4 regions of the Ruegeria sp. AM5 genome follow, and region 2 is predicted to be linked to each of the others. Evidence: riboswitches for the same ligand, from Rfam matches in the RefSeq annotation. Region 2 holds a riboswitch; each other region holds the start of a gene.
What was found. Region 2 has a riboswitch for cobalamin ahead of ACR0AH_RS09835 (DUF1636 family protein). Riboswitches for the same ligand answer to the same signal wherever they lie in the genome.

Region 1 (5,750 bases), on a different contig from region 2:
TTGCGCATGCGTTTTCATGAGCTTCCCCTCTCAAATGCCTCAGGCGGCGATGGTTTTCATTGCACCCAGAAACTGGGCCACTTCGGCGACGCTGTTGTAGTGGCACATCGAAACACGCACGCAGCTGTCCATGCCAAGCGGTGTGAGGATGTTGCCCGAATAGTGATCGGCCTTGCGCAAATGCGTACGGATGCCTTGTTCGTTCAGTTGCTTGACCACATCGACCGACGGCACGCCCTCGACCTGCAGTGACACCAGTCCCTCGCGTGCTGGGTTATCGACACCGCCCAGAATGGTCACCTTCTCCATCTCGGCCAGCCCGGGCAGGTTGCCGGTTCCGCGGATCATCGCATCAGTCAACGCTTTTTCCTGCTCATGGATCGCCTCTCCGGCAGCGACGAATTTTGCGCGCCGGTCGGTGGCGTCGCTGACCTGTGCGCCCAGCCATTCGAAATAGCTGATTACGTCAGACATTGTAGCGTAAGAGCCGGTATCACGCGTCCCCATTTCCCAATTGTCGGCGGGGCCGTCGATCAAGCTGTTATGTGGCAGCTTGGTCAGCCGGTCAGAAATCCAGGCCACCCCGTAACCATGGCGCGAGAACACCTTGTAAGGCGAGATCACATAGCCATCGACATCATAGGCGGTCAGGTCGATCCGGCCATGCGCGGCGTGCTGGATACCGTCGATTATGATGAAGCAATTGGGCGCAACGGCGCGGATCTCGGCAGCCACAGCCGCAACATCCACGCCCATACCGGTCACCGGCGAGGTGTGCACGATAGTCGCAACCTTTGTGTCCGGCGTTACCTGCGCCGCATAAGCATCTGCGGTGACGGTGCCTGTGGCGTCGTCATGGACCACCAGAACATGATCTTGCCCGGCCACCCCGGCCCAACGCGCGCAAGCGCTTCGGGTCGCGGGATGTTCCAGCGTTGTGCCAAGCACCCGACCGGTGCCTGTGCCCAGACAGGCGTTCATTATCAAACGAAACAGCAGCTCGGTCCCGCTTTCGCCGACAAAGAACTGGCCACCGGGGGCGTTCATGAACACGGCCATATCTTCTTTGGCCTTGTTGATTACCCGCACCAGTTCGTGACTTCCCGGGTTGTCGCGGCCCTGATTGTCAGGGATCGCAGCATAAGCCTGCGAGGTGCCCACAACCGAATTCAGCGTCAGCGCCCCACCCGCGTTTTCAAAGAAAATACGCGGTCCCTGCTGCGGGCAGTGGTCAACCTGCGCAAATCGGGCACGGATTTGTTCAAGCAATTCTGGAGTGATCTTGGTCATCGGGAACCATTCCTGCGAAAATGTCATTCTGGCAAGATATATGCGCCCTTTTTGCAAAACTACTCACAAAAAAACTTGGGGCATTGTGGGTGGAAATTGAGACCATCGAGCCAAGAGAACTCAGCCACAAGAGCAATATGGTTCGCGAATTTCAATTTCGTCGGCCCGATCACACCCTCACGCATGCCTTCGCTTGGTTGAGAAACCGCTGGTCAGGCCGACGGTTTGTAACCTGAGCGTTGTTCTAGAGACATCGCCTTGCAAAAGAAATTTGAGCTAATGCAGAACGGCTTGGACCCTGCGAAGCTACTGATTGCTACCGTCTTGGACACCAATCGCAGTGGCCATGCTGTTCTAGTTTGTCGCTCGAGTGATGGCGATTTGATTCTGGACAGTGTCACCAACAGGATCAAATCGTGGAAGGAAACGAGGTATCTTTTCCTACGAATACAGGACCCAAATCACCCTGATCGTTGGGTGCGGGTTTCTAGCTGCTAAAAACAATGTGGCGCGCCCTAGAGACGCGCCACAATAAAATTTTGGTCCTGCGACTACTGGTTGTTTCGCGGCAACCCAAGTTTAGGACACCGCTTCAAACTTTGGTCAAGCTTTCGCAGCGTTGTACAAACGCGGAGTCACCAGACCTGTACTGTTCAAACCGCGCATTGCCTTGGCTGCCGCAAGCACTGCCAGATCAGCAATCGGCTCAATGACAATTACCAGCATATAAGCGCCGCCAAAGGACAGAACCGACGCCATGGTTTCTGCGCCGAAACCCTGGCCGTAGAAGGCCCAGAACCCAACCCATGCGACTACTCCTCCCTGATACGTCGCACTTAGGGCAAGAGCTTGGCCATATTTGAGGTCAACATATGCTGTGCCGGGTGCGATGATGCGGCTGGCCAGTGCCTGTAGCGCAAATAGCGGCACCAGCAGAGTGGTCAGGTTGATGAAGTACTGCGGAAGATCGAACGGGGCAAAAAACACACCCTGAATCAGGAGACCAGCTGCCAATCCAAAAGCCGCGGGTGCAGCACCGAGAAGCAGAAACAGCGTCGACCCCAGGATGAAGTGGACTTCAGAGACACCAACCGGGAAATGCGGCAGGACTTCGAAGAAAAGGAAAACCCCAACGGTGGCGAGCACCGAGCGCATAACAAAAGATGCAGGTCCATTCGCACGCAATGTGGAAAACGTTTCTTTCGCTGCGTAAGTAGCCGCACCTGCGGCGGTAACATAGGAAAGCGCGATTTTGGCACCATTCACGATGCCCGGTTCGATATGCATGTTCTTTCTCCCTACCGCCTCACCCGGCGGCTTGTCAGGTTGAATCGACCGTAAGGCCGACAGGTTCAGTCTGGGCATAGCCCGGCGCTTTACGGCAGGTCTCCTGACTCGCGGGTGCTCGCTCCGCCAACCTTCCCGGTTCCATTACGAACCAGTGGTGTCTTGGCATCGCTCTCCGCTCACAGTTGCGGGGGCAGTTACGGAATTGGCGCCATTGAAAACACCGAACCGTATTCCCTTTTAATCCTTTTGGCTTCCGCCATCAGGAACCGAAAACAAATCACCGCTACAATGGCGGCTTCGCCTGTGTCAATTGTCTTTGCGACCTATTCCAATGTAAACTCGACCGAAGCAGGATTCACGCAACCGGTCACGTGATCAACTGGGTAAACCAAGCGTTACCTGAAACCTCTTGAAGCTCTAGCTGCTAGAGGCTTTAAGATTCGGATTAATTCGCGATAGTGCGATCCAAATACGTTAAACTTGTGAACCAGGACGAGACCTATGCTTACAAGGCGCCATTTCATTCAATCCACCACAGCGCTGTTCTCGGCGTCTGCGGCCAGTCCATTGATCGCCAAAACCTGGCCAACCGCATCGCAGAAGACCTATTGGGACAGTCAGGTCACGCCAATTGGTTACGATCCAATGACCTCAAATCCGTGGGGTGTTCATGACCGTTTTTTACCAAGACGCGTCGCGGCAAATGATGGTTTGGTTCCAGGTGACATCCATGTGGATGCCGTCGCGCGCTATCTCTATCATATCGAAGAAGGCGGGACCGCAATGCGCTATGGCGTAGCGATCGCGCGCGGGAACCTTTACGAGCCCGGCACCTATGTTATCCGCCGAAAGGTCGAATGGCCACACTGGACACCAACCGCTTCAATGATCGAGCGCAACCCCGAATACGCGGAATTCCGGAATGGCATGGAGCCCGGGCCGAATAATGCTCTCGGCTCTCGTGCCCTTTATCTATACGTTGGAGACCGAGACACATATCTCAGAATTCACGGCACGCCTGAGCCAAGAAGCATCGGCGGTCGCGCAAGTTCTGGATGTGTGCGAATGATCATGGCTCATATCAATGACCTCTACCCAAACGTGAAAACCGGCTCGACCGCTTTCCTATACTCTGCCGAAGATAGCGTCACAGCCCGCTCATGAATATTGGGCAGCGTACATGGACGTCGCTGCCCTCATTTCGATCAGGCGTCGCGCGCAATGCAGATCGGAGCGCCATTCGTCGCGCGCAATGGTACCAATGTCGTCTCGACGGGTCCGCTGTGCTCATACCAAAAGCAATTGTCTTCGGGCAGGAGGCGCGCCGTGGTCAAATCCTGCGCCGGCCCTGCCAGCGCTACGACCGAATCTGGCACGTTGCCTGGTTCAAGTGCTTTGCTTTTGGCCCCGGTGAACTGGGCTGAGCAACCAGCCGTAATCGAGACTAACGTGATGGTAATTGCGATCCGTTTCTGCATTGATCTGTTCCAAATTTTTAGCGTCATCTGCAATTAGATTGCATCCACACGGCCGGCCCGCAAGACGAAATGAACTAACAATATCGCAGGCAAAGAACCCGGATGAAAAAATATAAAAAGGTATTGAAGCTCTAGTTACTGTAGGAACTATTTACAAAGGACCATAGAGATTCTTGAGGTCCAATCATGTCATCCGATACCCATAGCCACGACCATGGCCACAAAAACAAACATGGTCACCACGCATGCGGTAGTGGCGGGTGTGGCGACATCGCCCCCGTCGGTCCAATTCCTGAAGGTGGTAGAAGCTTTCAGGTCTCTGGCCTTGATTGCGCCGAAGAGGTGGCGATCCTGAACCGTGTCGTCGGCCCGAAAGCAGGTGGTGAAGAGCATCTCGCATTTGATGTGATCAACGGTCGGATGACGCTTCTTGAAAGTGCTTCCAAGTTATCTGACGAAGATGTCATGCTGCTGGTTGCGAGTACTGGTATGACCGCCAAACCATGGGATGACGGAAATGCCGCCCAGGACCAGGCGGCGCATATTGCACGTCAGCGGCGGTTCACCACTCTTAGCGGAGGGTTTTGGGCAGCAGGTTTTGGCTGGCACATTTTCGAAACCGGCATGGGCGGTGCGCTCGGGCTGTTCTCGGGACATGGTGAGGTTCCGATGCCTTTAGCCGAGGCAGCTTTGTTCGCAGTCGCGATTTTGTTTGGCGTCTGGCTGGTGGCCCCTAAGGCCTGGTCTTCGGCGCGTCGACTTTCGCCGGATATGAACCTTCTGATGGTTGTTGCCGTCACTGGTGCCATCGCTCTGGGTGAGTTTTTTGAAGCGGCAACTGTAGCATTTTTCTTCTCGCTCTCTCTTTATCTGGAAAGCTGGAGTGTCGGACGTGCTCGGAACGCGGTATCCGCGCTGCTGGATCTGGCCCCCCCGACGGTTCGGCTGGTTCGTGCTGACGGTTCTGAGGCAACGGTCCCGGCGGCGGATGTCTTTGTCGGTGACAGCTTCATCGTTCGCGGAGGGGATCGCATTCCACTTGACGGGGAAGTCATCGAAGGGGCCGGTGCCGTTGACCAGGCTCCAATCACAGGTGAAAGCGCGCTGATTCCCAAAGAGCTGGGTGATGAGGTCTATGCCGGCACAATCAATGGTGAAGGCACCCTCAAAATACGTGCGACGAAAACAGCGTCAGACACCGTGCTTGCCAAGATCATCCGGATGGTCAGTGATGCTCATGCGCGCCGCGCGCCGGTTGAGCAGTGGGTTACAAAATTTGCGCGGATCTATACGCCCATCGTTATGGTCGTCGCAGTGGCCATCGCCCTGATCCCGCCGCTTGCATTTGGCGCATCGTGGGGCTTCTGGTTTTATAATGCACTTGTTCTGCTGGTTATCGCCTGCCCCTGTGCACTCGTCATTTCCACACCGGTTTCCATCGTAGCGGCTTTGACCGCTTCGGCACGGGCCGGGGTTCTAATTAAGGGCGGTGCCTATATTGAAGCCCCCGGTCTTACCACCGCACTGGCCATGGACAAGACCGGCACGATCACCATGGGCGAGCCTGAAGTGGCCAATGTCTATCCGCTGGGCGGCGCATCCGAGCAGAAGCTGTTGGCGAGCGCTGCCAGCCTTGAGGTTCGGTCTTCACACCCGCTGGCCCGCGCCATTTTGACCCGGGCAGAACAGACC
Region 2 (5,750 bases):
TTCCGGAAGGACCACATGCATGGCAAGATCAGCTGGTGAAAGGCCACGTTCCGCTTCGGCCCACGCTTTGCGGCGTGAGGTGGCCAGCGCGACCTGAAAGACCGGCACCTCTGCCACATCGAGAGGTGAGGTGCCTGATGCGCCCTTGCCAGAGAATGAGGTGGCGTTGACGATCGCCGAAGGCTTCAGCGCCACAATAGTCTCGCGCAGCCAATCGGCAGCATTTGGTGCTTTGAGCGACGGGGCAAACAGGCCGACTGCCTCAAAACCCCGCGCGCGCAAGCTGCGGATCAGCGCTGCGATTGGGGCTGTGTCCGCCGAGGTCAGATAAGCACGATAGAGGGTTACGATGATACGTTTCGCATCACCGGGCAGAGCGTTTTCTGCAGGGATCACACCGCGATCCGGGCACCAGGCGCCGCATTCAGGGATGGTCTTCGCGCCCATGACCGGACCTGCATACAACCCCGCAGCCAGTGCCATCTGCGCCAGAGCGGCCTGCGCCGCGACCTCACCGCCGGTGTCGCACAGATGCGCCAGCCGCCGCAGGGTCGAGACAGGCAGGGTAGAGTAATCATCCAGCCGCGTATCCTCGCGACCGTCTGCGGGCAGCACGGCCAGTGCAATCCCTTTGGCCTGCGCCAGCGCCAGAACCTGCTGCAAGCCGTACGCCCAATAGGGCACTCCACCGATCAGACGGATCAGGATGCCCTTTGCGCCCTCCAGTGTCTGCTCGACATATGTGTCGACTGAGAGGGGATGCTTCAGCGCCGTCAGATTGGCCAGCCGCATCGTTGGCATGCGTCCTTCAGGCCCACCTCCACGATGCCATCCCGCCGCGAAAGCGCCAAGGTCACTGTCGGAAAAGGACAGCACCACCAGGTCCGCCGGGCTCTGACCCAGATCGGTCGGGGTCTCGGTTTCTTCGAGCCCATGGCTTTCGCGGAAGACGACGTGCATAGGTCTTACTCGGCAGCCTCGGTTACACCCACGAGGATATCCCGGATCTCGGCCTCTTTGATATCGTCATGCTCGGCAATGACCACAAGGCGCGAGCGACGGTCTTCGCGGGGCTCCCATGGGCGGTCATATTGGTGACGCACGCGCGCACCGACGGCCTGAACCAGTAGGCGCATGGGCTTGCCCTGAACGGCGGCATAGCCTTTGACGCGCAGGATATTCAACTCGTTGGCCAATCGTTCAATCTTGGCGACCAGATCAATCGGATCGGTTTGCTCGGGCAGTTCAACGATGATGCTTTCGAAATCGTCATGCTCGTGATCGTGATGGCCGTCGTGATGGCTGGGACGCGCGTCCATGTCATCCTCGGCCGCGGCTTCTAGACCCAGCACGACGCGGACGTCCACGGCACCCTCAGCCACTTCGACTACGGGCAGAGGGCGGGGCGCTTCGGCGGCGATGATCTCTTTCGCTTTCGCAACGCCTTCCGGGCCAGCCAGATCAGGCTTGGTCAGCAGAATGATGTCGGCGCAGGAAATCTGATCCTCGAACACCTCGGACAAGGGAGTTTCATGATCAATCGAGTCATCTGCCATGCGTTGCGCATCCACCGCCTCGACATTCGGAGCGAACCGACCAGCGGCCACGGCCTCGGCGTCGGCCAGAGCAATCACGCCATCGACGGTTATTTTCGAGCGGATATCGGGCCAGTCGAACGCCTTCAACAACGGTTTAGGCAGGGCAAGACCGGAGGTTTCGATCAGGATGTGATCGGGGCGCGGCTCTAGTGCCATCAGGGCTTCAATGGTCGGGATGAAATCATCGGCCACGGTGCAGCAGATGCAACCATTGGCCAGTTCCATGATGTTTTCCGCGGGGCAATCAGGAATGGCGCAGGACTTCAGGATATCGCCATCGACGCCGACATCGCCGAATTCGTTGACGACCACCGCCAGACGCTTGCCCTGCGGGTTCTGCATCAGATGGCGCACCAGTGTGGTTTTGCCCGAGCCCAAAAAGCCGGTGATCACAGTGACGGGGAGTTTTTCGAGATTGCTCATTTCAGGGCTCCAATCGGGGGAATGCGGGCCGCACAGTTTTTGCGGAAATGTTCGGGACGTTCGCGCCATTTGACCAAACCGTCCTCGGTGGCGAGGTATTTGGCTGCGCCTTCGACGATGGTTTCGACATGGTCGATCTCGTTCAGATGCTCATACACGAAAGTCCAGCGATCCGGTCCTCCGCGTAGCACGATCGAGCAGCCTTCATCGCAATTCGACAGGCATTCCACAGCTTTCAAGGTAATGCCTTCGGGCAGGCCCGCCTGTTCAAGCGCCTTGTGCAGCAACGTGCCGGGGCGCTGGGCGTCATCCTCGACAGGCAGCCCGCGACGGCAGGTAGTGCAAACCAACAGTTCGACCGGTGCGGTCTCGGTCATGTCTCTCATCCCCCCAAATCCTCTTCGTGGGGGACGGGGTTTCATGCGGGCCGATCACAGCCCCACACCGGAACACCCCGTCCGGTTTCATCTTCGGGCGTTGGCAGGTCTCCCGGCTTGCGGATGTCAGAGGAGGCCTCTGTCGGATGTCCCGCCTTCCCGGCCATACTGCCAGTGGCTTTGGGCACCCTCTCCGGTCACGGTCGCGGGGGCGGCTGCGTTTGACGGCAAAAACCGCTGACGCATTCCCTTTTCATCTGCTCTCGCAGACACCAACGAAAGGGACATGCGGCAGGGCAGGGTTGCTTGTCAAGCGAGTCGCGCCGATCCGTGAAAAAGCGGATAAAAAGCGACCTGTCGGGGTCGCTGGGCGGCATGATACTTCTGCAACGACATGCTGGCATGGCAGCAAGATGCGAACAGGAGGATACCGCGCATGAAAGTAGGGTTTATCGGGCTGGGGAATGTAGGGGGCAAGCTATCTGGATCGCTGCTACGAAACGGTATCGATCTGACGGTTCATGACCTGAACCCGGATCTGGTGACCGAATTCGTCGCCAAGGGTGCCAAAGCCGCCAAAAGTCCGGCGCAGCTGATGCGTGATTGCGATGCGGTGATAACCTGTTTGCCTTCTCCTGCGGCCTCGGATGCGGTGATGCAGGAAATGTTGCCAGAGGTCGGCCCTGGCAAAATCTGGATGGAAATGTCGACCACCGATGAAGCCGAAGTCAAACGCCTTGGCGCAATGGTCATTGAACGAGGCGGGGCTGCAGTGGATTGCCCGGTTTCCGGCGGATGTCACCGGGCAGCGACGGGTAATATCTCGATCTTCGCAGGCTGTGATCGTGAGACTTTTGAACGTATCCTGCCATTCCTGACCACCATGGGGCGGCGCATTTTGCACACGGGCGATCTGGGCTCGGCCTCTGTTCTGAAGGTGTTGACCAATTATCTGGCTACCGCCAACCTGATCACCTGCGCCGAGGCATTGGTGACAGCCAAGGCCGCCGGCATGGACCTTGGAACCACCTATGAGGCGATTAAGATATCGTCAGGCACATCCTTCGTGCACGAGACCGAAAGTCAGGTCATCCTGAACGGCTCGCGCGATATTTCCTTCACCATGGACCTGGTGAAAAAAGATATCGGTCTGTTTCAGGAGGTCGCCGACCGTGCCGGAGTTCCTCTTGAGATAAACCCATTGATGATCAAGATTTTCGAAGATGGCATCGCGCGATATGGTGAGCGTGAATTGTCCCCGAACATCATCAGGCGGCTAGAGGACGCGACCGGACTGGAGATCCAGGCGCCAGGGTTCCCAACCGAGATGCTGGACGACGAGCCAGAAGAACCGGGTTATGAGGTGATCCCACAGAATCGGTAGATAGATTAATCGGCAAGCATTGCGGCTGTCTGGCGACCTGGTTGGACAAAATTCTGGTGCTATTCTAAATAGGTCGACAGGAGTCCGACACCGGCACAGGCAAGAGAACAACTTATGACGAATGAGACCTTTCTCATCGTAACAACGATGAAAAACGAAGGGCCTTTCATGATCGATTGGGTGGCCTACAACCACGCAATCGGTTTTGATGACATTCTGATTTATACCAATGATTGCGCTGATGGTACCGATGCCATGGGTGACCGGTTGCAAGTGCTTGGCTGGGCTCACCACCAACGAAACAGACTGGGTCCGCGCGCTGCGCCTCAGGTTCGTGCATTTTCGCTTGCGCGGAATCACCCAAGCTATCTGTCTTCGGATTGGATTCTCAGTTTGGATGTGGACGAGTATATCAATATCCGTTTGCCCAATAGTGATATAAGAAGCCTCGTTGAGGCCAGCGGCGTGGCGGACGCGATCTCGATCTGCTGGCGCATGTTCGGAAACGCGGGTCAGAACGATTTCGTTGATCGACCCGTACCTGAGACTTTCTTTCTGGCCGCCACCGAAGACGGCTATCCGCATCATCGGACCAAAGGGTTCAAAACGCTGTTCCGCAACAACGGAAAATTCAGCCGTTTTCGCGCCCATCGTCCCAGGATCAATCCAGAAGATGCACCGAACCCTGACGCGCCATACGAAGGCGTGTTGTGGCGGGATTCGGGCGGGAACCTCTACCCAGCAGACCAAGTGAAATGGAAAGCATGGCGTGGTTTCAGCCATGAATTCGCGCGCATTCATCATTATGCTGTGCGCAGCACTGATAGCTTTTTAGTCAAGCGCGACCGTGGGCGCACCAATCATGTGGGGCAGGATCAAGGGTTCAAATACTGGCTCATGATGAACCACAATGATGTTGAGGATCGCTCAATTCTGGAACACATGCCGGCTATGCACGACATCAAAGCTGAGATGATGGCAGATCCGCAATTGGCTGATCTTCATCATAAAGCATGTGAGTGGCACAGGTCGAAAGCCGAAGAATTGAGAGCCAGACCGGATTGGGTTGATCTGGTTGAAGCGTTGCAAAATTCCTCAACCGGAGAAGACGTCTATGGGTGAAGCTGTATCTGCTGAGGATCGCCGCAAGAAGCAAGCTGAGCAGCGCGAGCGGAAGGATTCCCTGCGGCGCGAAATGCTCAAGACCATGCCGCATGGACGGCTGAGCGTTGAAATTGGCGTTTGGAAGGGCGAATTTTCGCGGATTCTGCTGGAAGAGCTAAAGCCCTCGAAATTGTGCCTCATCGATCCCTGGCAAGTACAGCAAGACCCAGATGGCGGTGCTTCGCTTGCCGGAGCGCGCACGCAGAAGGATATGGATCGAATATACGAGGCAGTAACGGGTAAATACAGCACCGAGATCGCCAAGGGGCAAATTTCGATCATTCGCGACTATTCGCGACCGGCGCTAAGCCTGTTTGAAGATCAGAGCATCGGGTTTGCCTATTTGGACGGCGACCATTCCTACGAGGGCGTAAAAACGGATCTGGATGCTTTGCTGCCCAAGATGATCGAAGGCGGCGTAATCATGCTTGACGATTATCACAGGCGCGGTTGGTGGAAAGATGACCTGATGCGTGCGTTCCACGAATTCCTCGGGGCAAATTCTGCGGGGCTGCGGCTCAAGGCCATCATGGGGGCGCAGGTGGCCGTCGAGAAACTTTGAGCCGAGATCATTTTTCTGACTATAGATTCGTGCGACGTAACCCAGGCTGGCTAGTGTCTTCCAGCGTCAACAGTGTTTAGCAACAAGTTCAGCGATGACGGATAGGGTTGTTGTCTAAGTCCGATCATCTTTGAATAGCGGCACTTTCCCAGGCAGACAGGAACTTTCTGCGCTTCAGCGTATCGAGGAACGTCAACAACGCAGGGTCCAGCGCTATCGCTGCGCTTTCGGTCGTGGAGTCC
Region 3 (5,750 bases), on a different contig from region 2:
CGCATACGCAACCTGGAATTCGATGGGCAGCCGATTGCGCCTGACCAGAGTTTCCTTGTCGCCACCAATAACTACCGCGCCAATGGCGGTGGTCATTTTCCAATTGCGCGACAAGCCCGTATGATTGACCTGCCTCAGATCAGCATACAGGATATTCTATGCAAATACGTCGCGGGCACATTGCCCGCCGACCCACTCGCGCATGCACCGCGCCCCTTTTCTTTTGTACCAAACCAAAGGCAGGGCGCGATCCTGACAACGGGGCCACGCGCGCTACACCATGTTGCAGAGCTTGCTGAGTATCATCCACGCATTCTGCCCGACTATGCGGATGGTTTCATGCGCATTCATCTGACCTTCTGACGGGTTGCCATTTTCAGGGGATGCACCTATATCGGCTTTGAGAGGTTGGCGCGGGCGAGCGCCTCGCCAACCTGGTCAGGTCCGGAAGGAAGCAGCCACAACGAGCCCCGCTTGGGTCGATGTCCAACCTCTCACTTAGAACCTATCAGCCGCAGGAGGGCGTTTATGATTGTAGCAAAAACCCTTCGGGCAGACCGGTTCTGATCCTTTCCGATCAACTGATTGCCTGAACACGTCGCCGGCGGATGCGCGATTGCCATTCGACGGGATTGCTGTTTCTGATCACAGGCAGACCAATGTTACTTTCCTTTTCGGACCTCGGATGGTCCTCTCATTTCGCGGCTCAGCATACGGCTGATCCGTCACTTCTTCCGTATCGCATCTCGGCCGTACACCGGGATCGACTGATCGGGCTGAGCCCTGAAGGTGAATCGCCTTTGTTATCTCTGGATCAATCAACCGGCGCATATGCCGTTGGGGATTGGGTTCTGGCGGATGAAAACAAACGCATACGCCGAGTGCTGGACCGGCGCAGCCTGCTGCAGCGCCGGGCCGCAGGTACAGGGGCAGCGGCGCAGCTGATTGCTGCAAATGTTGATGTGCTGTTCATCGTCAGTTCCTGCAACGCCGATTTCAATATGCCACGATTGGAGCGGTATCTTGCGCTGGCGCATCAGGCAGGCTGCTATCCGGTGGTCGTTCTGACCAAATCGGACATGTGCGATGATCCGAGCCTTTATGTAGATCAAGCCCAATCGCTCGCCCCGTTTCTGACGGTACTTGCGGTCAACGCGCTGGATCACGGCGATCTCGAACAAGTTCTGTCGTGGTGTCCGAAAGGACAAACCAGCGCCTTGCTTGGATCATCCGGCGTTGGGAAAACGACGCTCGCCAACGGGATGACGGGGCAGGATCAGGCCACCGCAGGTATTCGCGAAGACGATGCGCGCGGCAGGCACACAACAACTGCACGCGCCTTGCATCGCATGCGCAATGGCGGCTGGCTGATCGATACGCCCGGCATGCGCGCGTTGCGTCTGCTGGATGCGCAGGAGGGGTTGGATGAGGTATTTTCGGACATCTCAGACCTCAGCCTGGATTGCCGCTTCTCGGATTGTCAGCACGAGTCTGAGCCCGGATGTGCGGTGCAGGCGGCAATCGACGCTGGTACGCTTGATCCCGCGCGGCTGGACCGCTGGCGCAAGCTGCGGCGCGAAGACCAACACAATTCCGCTTCGGTGGCGCAGGCCCGCGCCCGTGACAAGGCTTTCGGCAAGATGGTGCGCAGCGTGATGCACGAGAAAAAATCCCGTAAAGGGCTATAACGAAGCTGGGCACCGACCTACCGGTGCCCAGCGCTATCAGGCGATCAGCCTAGGCCAGACTGCCGCATTCCGTCTTGCGAATGCACCGATATGGCCGATCTTGGACACTCCGAATTCGCTTGGTGCAAGCAGATGGCGCCCGGCTTTGGGTCCATAGAGATCGGCAAGACGCCAGACAGCATCCGGCGGCACCATTTCATCATCTGCGAAGGTAAACAGATCGACACGTTTGCCCAAGTCTTTCCAGCGGGCGGCGGGCAGTGTCGTGCCGATCTCTGGCACATAGCTTTTGGGGGCGGTGCACCATTTGCGCCATTGCCAATAGACTTGGGCAGGCAGGTCCGATCCAAACCCGACCAACCGCCCGGGCAGGTAGCCAAGCGCCTTGACCACCAGCGGCGCGTGACCATACCAGAACAACGCCGCCAAAGCGCGATAAGGCCAAGGGTGATCCGCCAGCGTTACCAGACCCGAACAGACACAGATCATCCTGTCGATCTGATCGATATCGGGTTGGATCGGGCCAAACATTCCGCCCAAGGAATGACCGATGCTCCATAGCTTGGCCTGCGGAAACCGTCGGCGCATCTCGGCCCGGGCGGATGGAATGTCGATCAACGCCCAATCGGCCATGGTGACATTTGACCGCTTTTGCGAACCCACCAAAGAGTGACCAAAATCCCGGTAATCGTAAGTCAGGCAGGCCATGCCCTGTTCTTCGGCGAGCCATCGGGCGAAGTACTGATAGTAATCCCTCGGCACCCCAGTCGCACCGTTTATGACGACCACCTTTTCGGGGTCGGCAACCGGACGGTAAAGCCGCGCCGACAACATTGCCGGGTCGGACGGGATCTGAAAATCCTCGGTCACAACCGCCTGCTGTGTGTCCAACATGGTGCCCTCCAATACCGACTGAACTGATCAGTTCACCCGAAGCGCCTCAAGTCAAGGTTGACGTGGCTGGACCGTACGTCACTTGCCTGACGCAATCTTCTTGACTCGGGCACGGCGCAGCCGATAGCCATGTCGCGATGGTTCTCGCGCCCAATCGGGCCGGGATGAAAAGGGAACACGGTGCGGTTCTGCCCGGATAAATCCGGAAAGAACCTAGTCCGAGACTGCCCCCGCAACTGTAAGCGGAGAGCAATGCCGAGATACCACTGGCCTTGAAGGCTGGGAAGGTCGGCAAAGCGATGACCCGCAAGTCAGGAGACCTGCCATCAGATGTAGAACCGAAACTCGGGCGGGGAGTCCGGGACGGGTTTGATCGTGCTCCGCAACGACCAACCTGTGCCACGCCCTCGCCTTGCGCGCGGAGGGCGCATTGATGATCTGGAAGACCAAAACACACGAATTCGCGGCGACCGTGTGCCAACGTACTGGCGCACCCTGCCCCGCATTGGCACAGATGGCGCGGGCTCTGACGCAGACCATGTCCGCCACAAAACCGGTCACGAAAACTGAGTTTGAGATTGAAGGCACCATAGATCTGTCGCACTGCCCGGAAGGATGCACCGCCCGCTTTCGCGCCCAATGCGACCAGATACGTGTATTCTGCGGAACCGATCCTGAAATCGATACCGGCCGGCTGGATGACTACGCAGACATGATGTTCGGAACCGAGTACCGCAGCCTACCCGCAGACCTGCTTAGGAATCCTCCTTGCGCCATGCTTGAGGCTTCGCTTCTGGTGCAGCACAACGGTGGCGAAATCTCGCCACATGTTGGTGTCTAAGCCGTCAAACGGCTTGAACACGGGCCGGTTCAACGGCCCAAAGCATCTGGGCATTTGTCTCGACTGCGCAAGGACGCACCGTACGCAATCGCTTCAATGCCGCCTCAGGCCGTTCACCGCATTCAACCATCAGACGCAGAACCACCATCCCGGATCGGCCACAGCCACCACGGCAATGCACTAGCACACGGCCACCACCTGACAACGCCTGACGTGCGGTCGCGCCAACGCGGGGCCAGCGGTCCAAAATCTCTTTGGGTGGCGTGCCAAAATCTTCGATCGGCAAATGCACCCATCTGCTGGCACGCCCCTGAATATCAGCGCCAAAATTCCGCGCACCATCCTGAATCATCTCGACCTCAGTGGTCATCGAGATCACAAGTCCCGGCTTCCAGTCTGCGATAAGATCAAGGTCTTCTGCATACGTTCCTCCACGCCCAGGCATCGAGGACAAGGCCAAGGTGCCTCCGCCAACCTGCAACGCATAAACCACCAGTTGCGACATAATCTCCCCCCAAACAAACTTTACCCAAAAACATACTGGTCCAGTAAATAGAATAGAGTGGATTTTAGCCGCATACCCACGCATTCCAAAATGAAAATCGTCCCGGCTGGCTGTGGACGCGGGCGGCGGGGGCCTCTACGCTGCGGCGTAACGCGAATCCGACAGAGCAGACATGACCGAGACGCCCAGCCCCGCCTACCAGGTTCTTGCCCGCAAATACCGCCCCGAAACCTTTGCCGATCTGGTCGGTCAGGACGCCATGGTGCGCACTCTGAAAAACGCCTTCGAGGCGGACCGGATCGCGCAGGCCTTCATCATGACCGGTATCCGCGGTACCGGCAAGACGACGACCGCTCGGATCATAGCCAAGGGTATGAACTGCATCGGTCCCGATGGCAGCGGCGGCCCTACAACCGAACCCTGCGGTCAATGTGAACATTGCGTGGCTATCATGGAGGGCCGCCATGTCGACGTGATGGAGATGGACGCCGCCAGCCGCACCGGTGTCAATGACATCCGCGAGATCATCGACAGCGTACGCTATCGCGCTGCATCCGCGCGCTACAAGATCTATATCATCGACGAGGTTCACATGCTGTCGACCAGCGCTTTTAACGCGCTGCTCAAGACGCTGGAAGAACCCCCCGAACACGTGAAGTTCATCTTTGCCACCACCGAGATTCGCAAGGTCCCGGTGACCGTCCTGTCCCGTTGCCAGCGCTTTGATCTGCGCCGGATCGAGCCGGAGGATATGATCGGACTGCTGCGCAAGATTGCAGGTGCCGAAGGGGCACAGATTGCCGAGGATGCGTTATCGTTGATCACCCGGGCCGCCGAGGGATCGGCGCGGGATGCGACCTCACTGCTGGATCAAGCGATCTCGCACGGGGCCGGTGAAACCAGCGCGGATCAGGTGCGCGCGATGCTGGGGCTGGCCGATCGGGGCCGGGTGCTGGATCTGATGGATATGATCCTGCGCGGCGATGCTGCAGGCGCGTTGACCGAGCTGAGCGGGCAATATGCCGAAGGGGCTGATCCACTCGCCGTCTTACGCGATCTGGCTGAAATCACGCATTGGGTTTCGGTGGTCAAGATCACCCCGGATGCCGCCGAAGATCCCACCGTTTCCCCCGACGAACGCGCCCGAGGTCAACAAATGGCCGAGGCTCTGCCCATGCGAGTCCTTACACGCATGTGGCAAATGCTGCTGAAAGCGCTCGAGGAAGTTTCCGCCGCACCCAACGCAATGATGGCTGCGGAAATGGCCGTGATCCGCCTGACCCATGTGGCCGACTTGCCTAGCCCGGAGGAGCTGATCAAGCGTCTGCAAGATACGCCTCCGCCGCCCAATGGTGGCCCCGGCAAGGGAATCGGTGCGCCGGGACATGCTCCTGCCGCGCCACAGGCTGTGGCCCGATCGGCCTATGCCGCATCGGGAATCGGCGGCAACGCAGGCGGGCCAACAGCTGCGCTGGCCCAAGATGTGCAGGCAGCGCTGGCACGCTATCCAACATTTGAACATGTGGTCGAACTGATCCGAGCCAACCGGGACGTGAAGTTGTTGGTCGAGGTCGAAAACGGCGTGCGTCTGGTATCCTACCAACCGGGTAGGATCGAGTTCGCCCCAACCGACAACGCCCCGACCGACCTGTCACAACGATTGGGCGCGTCGCTGCAGCGTTGGACAGGCAACCGGTGGGCCGTTTCTATTGTCGCTGAGGGCAACGCACCGACCATTGCCGAGGTACGGGACGCTGCAGACTTGGCACTGAAGGCCGAGGCTGAACAGCATCCTCTGGTGCAAGCAGTGCTGACTCATTTC
Region 4 (5,750 bases), on a different contig from region 2:
GTAGATCGTGGAAATCAGCAAAAGGGCGGTCAGAACGACCGCCCCCAGCAACAACGTCAGGCCCAGTCGGCCCATATTAGCTCTGACCCGGATGCATCGCGCGCGCCATCTTCGAGATCGCTTCGATATTTGCCGGTCCCGGCGTTAGCTCTTCGTAGCGCAATCCGATCCAGCGTTCGTTCTTGACGGCATCAGTCTGCGACATGACGGGATGTTCCTGCAGGAACTTGAAGGTGTCCTCGGCACCATTGCCGGTCTGATAATCCAACAAAACCAGGAATTCCGGGTTCGATGCGGCAACGGCCTCCCACGAAGTGCGGCCCCAGCTCGTGTCCATATCATGAGTGACGTTTTCACCACCGGCGGCTGTGATCATCGCGTCGGGAATCGCGAATTTACCGGCGGTAAACGGAGCATCTGCAGGACCATCCAGAAGAAAGACGCGGGGCTTGGGCAGTTCAGCAGTCTTGGCTTCGATCGCTGCCAGCTGCTCTTTCCAGCCCGAGACCAGAGCCTCGGCCTTGTCTTCGACTTGCATCACCTTGCCCAAGCGCAACACATCGCCAAACAGAAGATCCATGCTGGCTTCGGGGCGATCCTTGTCCAGATGGACACAGCTTTCCGTTAGAACCAAGGTCTTGATTCCGAACGGTTCCAATGTATCTGGGGTCACATCACCACCCGGCTTCATGCCATAGTACCAACCGGCAAAGAACAGGTCGGGTTCAACCGCCACCAAGTTTTCGACGGTCGGATATTTCGGCGCAAGCTCGGGGATGTCGCCGCGCAGGGCATCAAAATCAGGGCTGGTCTTGTACCAGCCGGTGATGCCGGTCAGGCCGACGATCTTGTCCTGCAGACCCAATGCAAAAGCCATATCGGTCATGTTCATGTCATGCACAACCAGGCGCTCGGGCGCGGTATCAAAAACCAGCTGTTCGCCGCAGTTGTCTACGGTGACTTCTTGCGCAGCAGCACCGCTTGCCATGGCGGTGGCCAACGCCACGGGCCAGATGTATTTCATCTCAGTGTGTTCCTTCGACTAAGTTGAGATTGTGGTTCTTCGAATATCAAGCGCCGGGATCACGCGGCCTTCGTGGAGAAAGCAGAGGAAATCAACGCCAAAAGTTTCGCGGACTCTTTCGGGTGTCAGCACCTTGTCCACCGATCCAAACTCGATCATGCGGGTCGATTTCATCAGCGCCACGTGTGTGGCGAATTCGGGGATCATGACCAGATCGTGTACGATCATGACCACGGTGATCCCAAGCTCGGCGACCAAAGACAGCATCCGCCCTTTTGCATCAGGATCCAGATGGTTGGTCGGTTCGTCCAGAAACAGCAACGAAGGGTTCTGCGCCAAAGCACGTGCGATATGGGCACGCTGACGTTCGCCTCCGGACAGTTGGGCCATGCGCTTGTCCGCGAGATTGGCGAGACCGGTCAGGTCTAAAATCCGGTCCAGCTCTTGCGCGTGGCCTTCGGCAGAGCGGTCCGCACGGATGGGTATTTGCCCCAGCGCAACATAATCGCGCAACGCCAAGCGTCCATCGGGCAGTTCCTGCTGACCTACCACTGCAATCATGCGCGCACGCTCTTTGGCGGAGAGCTGTTTCAGACTGCGTCCTTTGATCCGAACATCGCCAAGTGCCAGCGGCTCAGCGCCGCACAACAGATTGAGAAGCGTCGTTTTCCCCGCCCCGTTCGGGCCGGCGATGGCTAGAATGGAACCCTCGTACAACTCGAACGAGACGCCCTGCAACAGGACATCTCCGGTAAGGGCATAATACTCAAGGTTTTCGGCAATCAGAAAGGGTGGCAACGTCATTGCGATGCCCCCTGTTCGATCCGCGGCATGCGCGAGAGGGTTTTATTGAACAACGCCTGCGGGCGATCAGTGGCATTTGTCCAGCCATCCGGGCTTTCACGATACTGCGCTGCAAACTCAGCCAGCGCCTGCACCTCATCCGCGGTCTGAATGCCACCAAAAAGGTATTGCGCCTTTCCTACGGCCTGGAACCCAACCGTTCTGGGACTATCGCAGCCTGCCATGCAAGACGACGCGCGGATCGCAAAACTGCGATGTAATTTCCCAGTCAACGCATCGCAAATTTCATCAAGGGGCAGCCCTTCAGTGCAGCTTTCGCAGACTAGAATGAAATGATCAGGCGTATCTGGCATGGTCCACTCCACTTGTTTCCAAGCGCATGCGGAAGCTGCCGACAATGTAAACACGCGATTGACGCGCCATCAAAGCCTCCTTCCAGGACGCCCCGCCCCGGGTTGGTTAAACATCTGATGGCAGGTCTCCTGACTTGCGGGTCCACGCTCGGCCAACCTTCCCGACCCTGTGGACCAGTGGCTGTTTGGCCTTGCTCACCGCTTACAGTTGCGGGGGCAGTTACGGAATTGGCACCTTTTGGCAAACCTCACCGTATTCCCTTTTCATCCCGCGGCAACACCACCGGGAACCATCAATCGATTGAGTGCCCGAGAACACCGGACACGTCAATGATAAAGTCGAAGGCGCCGAACTCTGGTCGAGGATCGAGCGCGGGCAACCACGTGTCCGTAGCACCAACCGAATGGGTTGGGCTGCGCGCCGAATTTGTCTGGCCACGGGTGTCCATAGTTGGTGTGTTTGGAAATTAGACAATCTGAGGTAAGCTGAACAAATTTAGAGGTTTAGCTTTGTCAGCGCCTTACCCCTGATTGATCATTGCCTGGGTTTATCCAAGGAGACGGTTCTTTGACGCATGTTTCGCAAAACGCATTGCCGCCGGATATTGTTGATGATGTCATTGACCACAATCTCGAGGCCGTTGCACGGTGGAAAAGCCATCGCTTAAGGGCTCAGCATGGGCGCAGTCACGGGTGTGTGGCTGCAACATTCACCGTCAGAAACGATCTACCAGAACAGTTCCGTCACGGCCTGTTTGAACAGCCCGCAGCCTATTCAGCCGCACTTCGCTTTTCCAACGGCGCGCATCTGGATGACCGGAAATCGGATGCCCACGGGATGGCGATCAAGCTTTTTGACGTGCCAGGCCCCAAGCTGATCGACGCCGAAGCACTTGCGCATCTGGGGACCACACAACTCAGCGACGAGTTCGATTTTGTATTGGTCGATCAGGATGTGTTTCCCAGCTATGTCCCCGATGAATATGAGCGATTGGGCAGGCTTGTCGCCACATTACAAGCGGTCCAGCACGCGATCAAAGGGCGACGAAATTGGAGCCTTAGGTTGATCATCAAAGGGCTGCGCGCAGGATTTCGAGCCTTCCTCACTCGTGAAGGCAAGCGTCAGTTTCGCGTCGCGAGTGATTTCGCCTCGAACTATATGCACTCACCTTTTGAGGTCCATTTCTGGTCGACAACACCGTATCGGCTGGGCCCCGATCTAACGATCAGATACCTGGCCCGCAGCGCTAAACTAAAAATTCCGGCACATCCGGTAGACGACCCAGATGGGATCGGGCAGTGTTTGCGGCAAGACGTGGCCGATGGAGATAATCACTTCGAGCTGTGTGTGATTGAGCCCCCGCGCCCGGCCGACGAATTCGATGTGCTAGACAATCGCATCCGGTGGGCATGCGATCCGCAACCAAATGCACCTCTTGATCCGTACCATCATACCGTCACGCCCGTGGCGGATATCACGATTCCCAAAGGTGCAGAATTTGATCCGCAGAATGGCGACGCGATGAGCTTCTCGCCTTGGCGTGTCACGGCAGATCACGAACCTTTAGGACCGATTAATGCGATCCGGCTCAGAACCTATCTGAGCCTGGCCCGCGCCCGGTTCCCGAATCGATGACCAAACGGAGATGTATTGATGCTGGACGTTGATGATCTGATCAAACTCGGATTCAAGATCTCCCCACCCGTTACGAGCTATTTAGCCGCGATCAGGCTTGCAAACGCCGCGAAGATCCACCGACCGCGGCCCTATACGATGGGCGCAGACTACACGACATGGCCCGGCGTGTTTTCCCATCGCTGGATCGGTCGGCATACAACGCCAGAAGACCTCTCACCCGTCCTGCCGTCGGAAAGCGAAGTTGCTGATCTCTTTCGCCGACGGACACAAATGGATGGCAGCCCGCTTACCTTGATGTGCCCGCAAGGATCGACACTTTTGTTTATCTCGGCCGCACAATGGTTTACTGACAGTTTCCTGCGCACCTTTGGGGCGAAGGGACCGGTTGATCAGACGGATTCGAACCACGAGGTCGATCTGTGCCAAATCTACGGGCTGAACGATTTTCAGACCGACATGCTGCGCGAACGCGATCCCGAAACCAATGAACTAACCCACCGGCTGGCCTTTCGTCTGGATACACAGGGCGAGATGTGGGCTCCGAAGCTGTTTCAAAAAAACCAATCCGGTGGTGTTAAGCTTGCGCCCCCCTTTGATGGCAGTCTTGCCACTGGCGAGAATTGCGGAAAGCCTCTGCACGAACCATGCAAGCTGTGGAATGCGGTGAAACGGGCGCATCCGGGTCTCAGCGATCACGCGATTGACCAGCTACTGCTCGATTTTCATGCAACCGGGCTCGATAATGGCAATGGTACCATAGGCTATATCGCGATCAATACGCTGATGTTGCGCGCCCATAACACCTTTGCTGAGCTGTTGTGGCGCGAAAAGCGCGGCATATCAGGCTGGGATAAAGAGCGTGTGTTCCAGACTACACGCTGCACCTTGATCGCATTGCTGATCAAGCTTGTGCTTGAGGATTACATCGCCCACATCGCCAATATGCCATTCAAACTGCCCATTGGCGTAAATCGCTGGCAACCCTGGCATCACTCCAACCAGATCGCGATTGAGTTCAATTTGCTCTACCGCTGGCATTCGATGATCCCCGAACGGTTCATAATCGACGGCGCACAGGTTGGCCCAGAAGGCTTCAGGTTCAATCCGCGACTGGTCGAACAAACGGGCTTGGCGGAAATGATCCGATCATTGTCGCGCCAACCTGCAGCCCGCATGTCGCTGCGCAACACGCCCGATTTCCTGTTCCAAAGGCCTGCGCCCGGTGCTCCTGCCCCTGTCGAAGCTACAATTGCCCTGACGCGTAAGGCGCGTCTTCCGTCGCTGAACACTTATCGTCATCATTTCTGCCGCAAACCGCATTCAAGCTTTACTGAGATGGTTGGTGATCAGCCGTTTGCGGACGAATTGATTGCCGACCTGAGCCGGCTTTATTGCGACGTCAATAGGGTCGAGTTGTTCCCTGGTCTCTTTGCGGAACAGCACAAGGGCGATGTGATCATGGGCGATCTGATGACATCGATGGTGGCGTATGACGCAATCACGCAGCTTATGAACAACCCGATGGTGTCCAAAAACTTGTACTCGGCTGAGACTTTTTCAGAGAAAGGTTTTCAGTTGTTGAAGAAAACTTCGTCATTCTCGCAGGTGGCGCGTTTTGTTGGCTTGGACCTGCAACCCGAAGACTGCACTTTAGGTCGACGTCCCGGCGGGACCTAAGACGCGACCGCGCGCTCTTCCAGCTCAGCAATCCGCGCGGCAACTTCCGTATCGGCTGGCCGGATGCAGGCAAGATCACTCAGCGCGCGCAATTCATACAGCGCCGCGCCCTGATCATTTGCCACGGCTATAGCTTCACGCAAAGCCGCCTCAGCCGCATCGAACGGACTACCTTGTTCCAGTAGAAGAGCCGCCTTTATCCGGTGGATTTCAGCCTCATAGTTCCGCTCGTCAGTGTTTTCTGCACATGTCA

Region 1: linked by a shared signal. The riboswitch ahead of ACR0AH_RS08590 (energy-coupling factor ABC transporter permease) and the one ahead of ACR0AH_RS09835 (DUF1636 family protein) in region 2 are both predicted to bind cobalamin.
Region 3: linked by a shared signal. The riboswitch ahead of ACR0AH_RS19795 (hypothetical protein) and the one ahead of ACR0AH_RS09835 (DUF1636 family protein) in region 2 are both predicted to bind cobalamin.
Region 4: linked by a shared signal. The riboswitch ahead of ACR0AH_RS06795 (DUF1636 family protein) and the one ahead of ACR0AH_RS09835 (DUF1636 family protein) in region 2 are both predicted to bind cobalamin.

The regions. Positions count from the first base shown of each region.
Region 1 is NZ_JBQFXC010000002.1:604,233-609,982, reverse strand. It holds gene ACR0AH_RS08605 (GcvT family protein) at 1-18, opposite strand, end outside; gene ACR0AH_RS08600 (aminotransferase class V-fold PLP-dependent enzyme) at 40-1,290, opposite strand; gene ACR0AH_RS08595 (transglutaminase-like cysteine peptidase) at 1,549-1,788, shown strand; gene ACR0AH_RS08590 (energy-coupling factor ABC transporter permease) at 1,894-2,577, opposite strand; cobalamin riboswitch at 2,654-2,866, opposite strand; gene ACR0AH_RS08585 (L,D-transpeptidase) at 3,082-3,744, shown strand; gene ACR0AH_RS08580 (hypothetical protein) at 3,786-4,085, opposite strand; gene ACR0AH_RS08575 (heavy metal translocating P-type ATPase) at 4,245-5,750, shown strand, end outside.
Region 2 is NZ_JBQFXC010000003.1:41,189-46,938, reverse strand. It holds gene cobN (cobaltochelatase subunit CobN) at 1-960, opposite strand, end outside; gene cobW (cobalamin biosynthesis protein CobW) at 966-2,021, opposite strand; gene ACR0AH_RS09835 (DUF1636 family protein) at 2,018-2,398, opposite strand; cobalamin riboswitch at 2,484-2,690, opposite strand; gene ACR0AH_RS09830 (NAD(P)-dependent oxidoreductase) at 2,793-3,782, shown strand; gene ACR0AH_RS09825 (glycosyltransferase family 2 protein) at 3,897-4,904, shown strand; gene ACR0AH_RS09820 (class I SAM-dependent methyltransferase) at 4,897-5,508, shown strand; gene ACR0AH_RS09815 (ABC transporter substrate-binding protein) at 5,633-5,750, opposite strand, start outside.
Region 3 is NZ_JBQFXC010000016.1:224-5,973, reverse strand. It holds gene ACR0AH_RS19815 (bifunctional 2',3'-cyclic-nucleotide 2'-phosphodiesterase/3'-nucleotidase) at 1-363, shown strand, start outside; RNA gene ffs (signal recognition particle sRNA small type) at 402-500, shown strand; gene rsgA (ribosome small subunit-dependent GTPase A) at 660-1,688, shown strand; gene ACR0AH_RS19800 (serine aminopeptidase domain-containing protein) at 1,725-2,582, opposite strand; cobalamin riboswitch at 2,705-2,924, shown strand; gene ACR0AH_RS19795 (hypothetical protein) at 3,016-3,423, shown strand; gene ACR0AH_RS19790 (phosphatase domain-containing protein) at 3,428-3,928, opposite strand; gene ACR0AH_RS19785 (DNA polymerase III subunit gamma/tau) at 4,101-5,750, shown strand, end outside.
Region 4 is NZ_JBQFXC010000002.1:180,382-186,131, reverse strand. It holds gene ACR0AH_RS06810 (FecCD family ABC transporter permease) at 1-75, opposite strand, end outside; gene ACR0AH_RS06805 (ABC transporter substrate-binding protein) at 77-1,024, opposite strand; gene ACR0AH_RS06800 (ABC transporter ATP-binding protein) at 1,043-1,828, opposite strand; gene ACR0AH_RS06795 (DUF1636 family protein) at 1,825-2,181, opposite strand; cobalamin riboswitch at 2,284-2,491, opposite strand; gene ACR0AH_RS06790 (catalase family protein) at 2,750-3,817, shown strand; gene ACR0AH_RS06785 (peroxidase family protein) at 3,836-5,497, shown strand; gene ACR0AH_RS06780 (ATP-binding protein) at 5,494-5,750, opposite strand, start outside.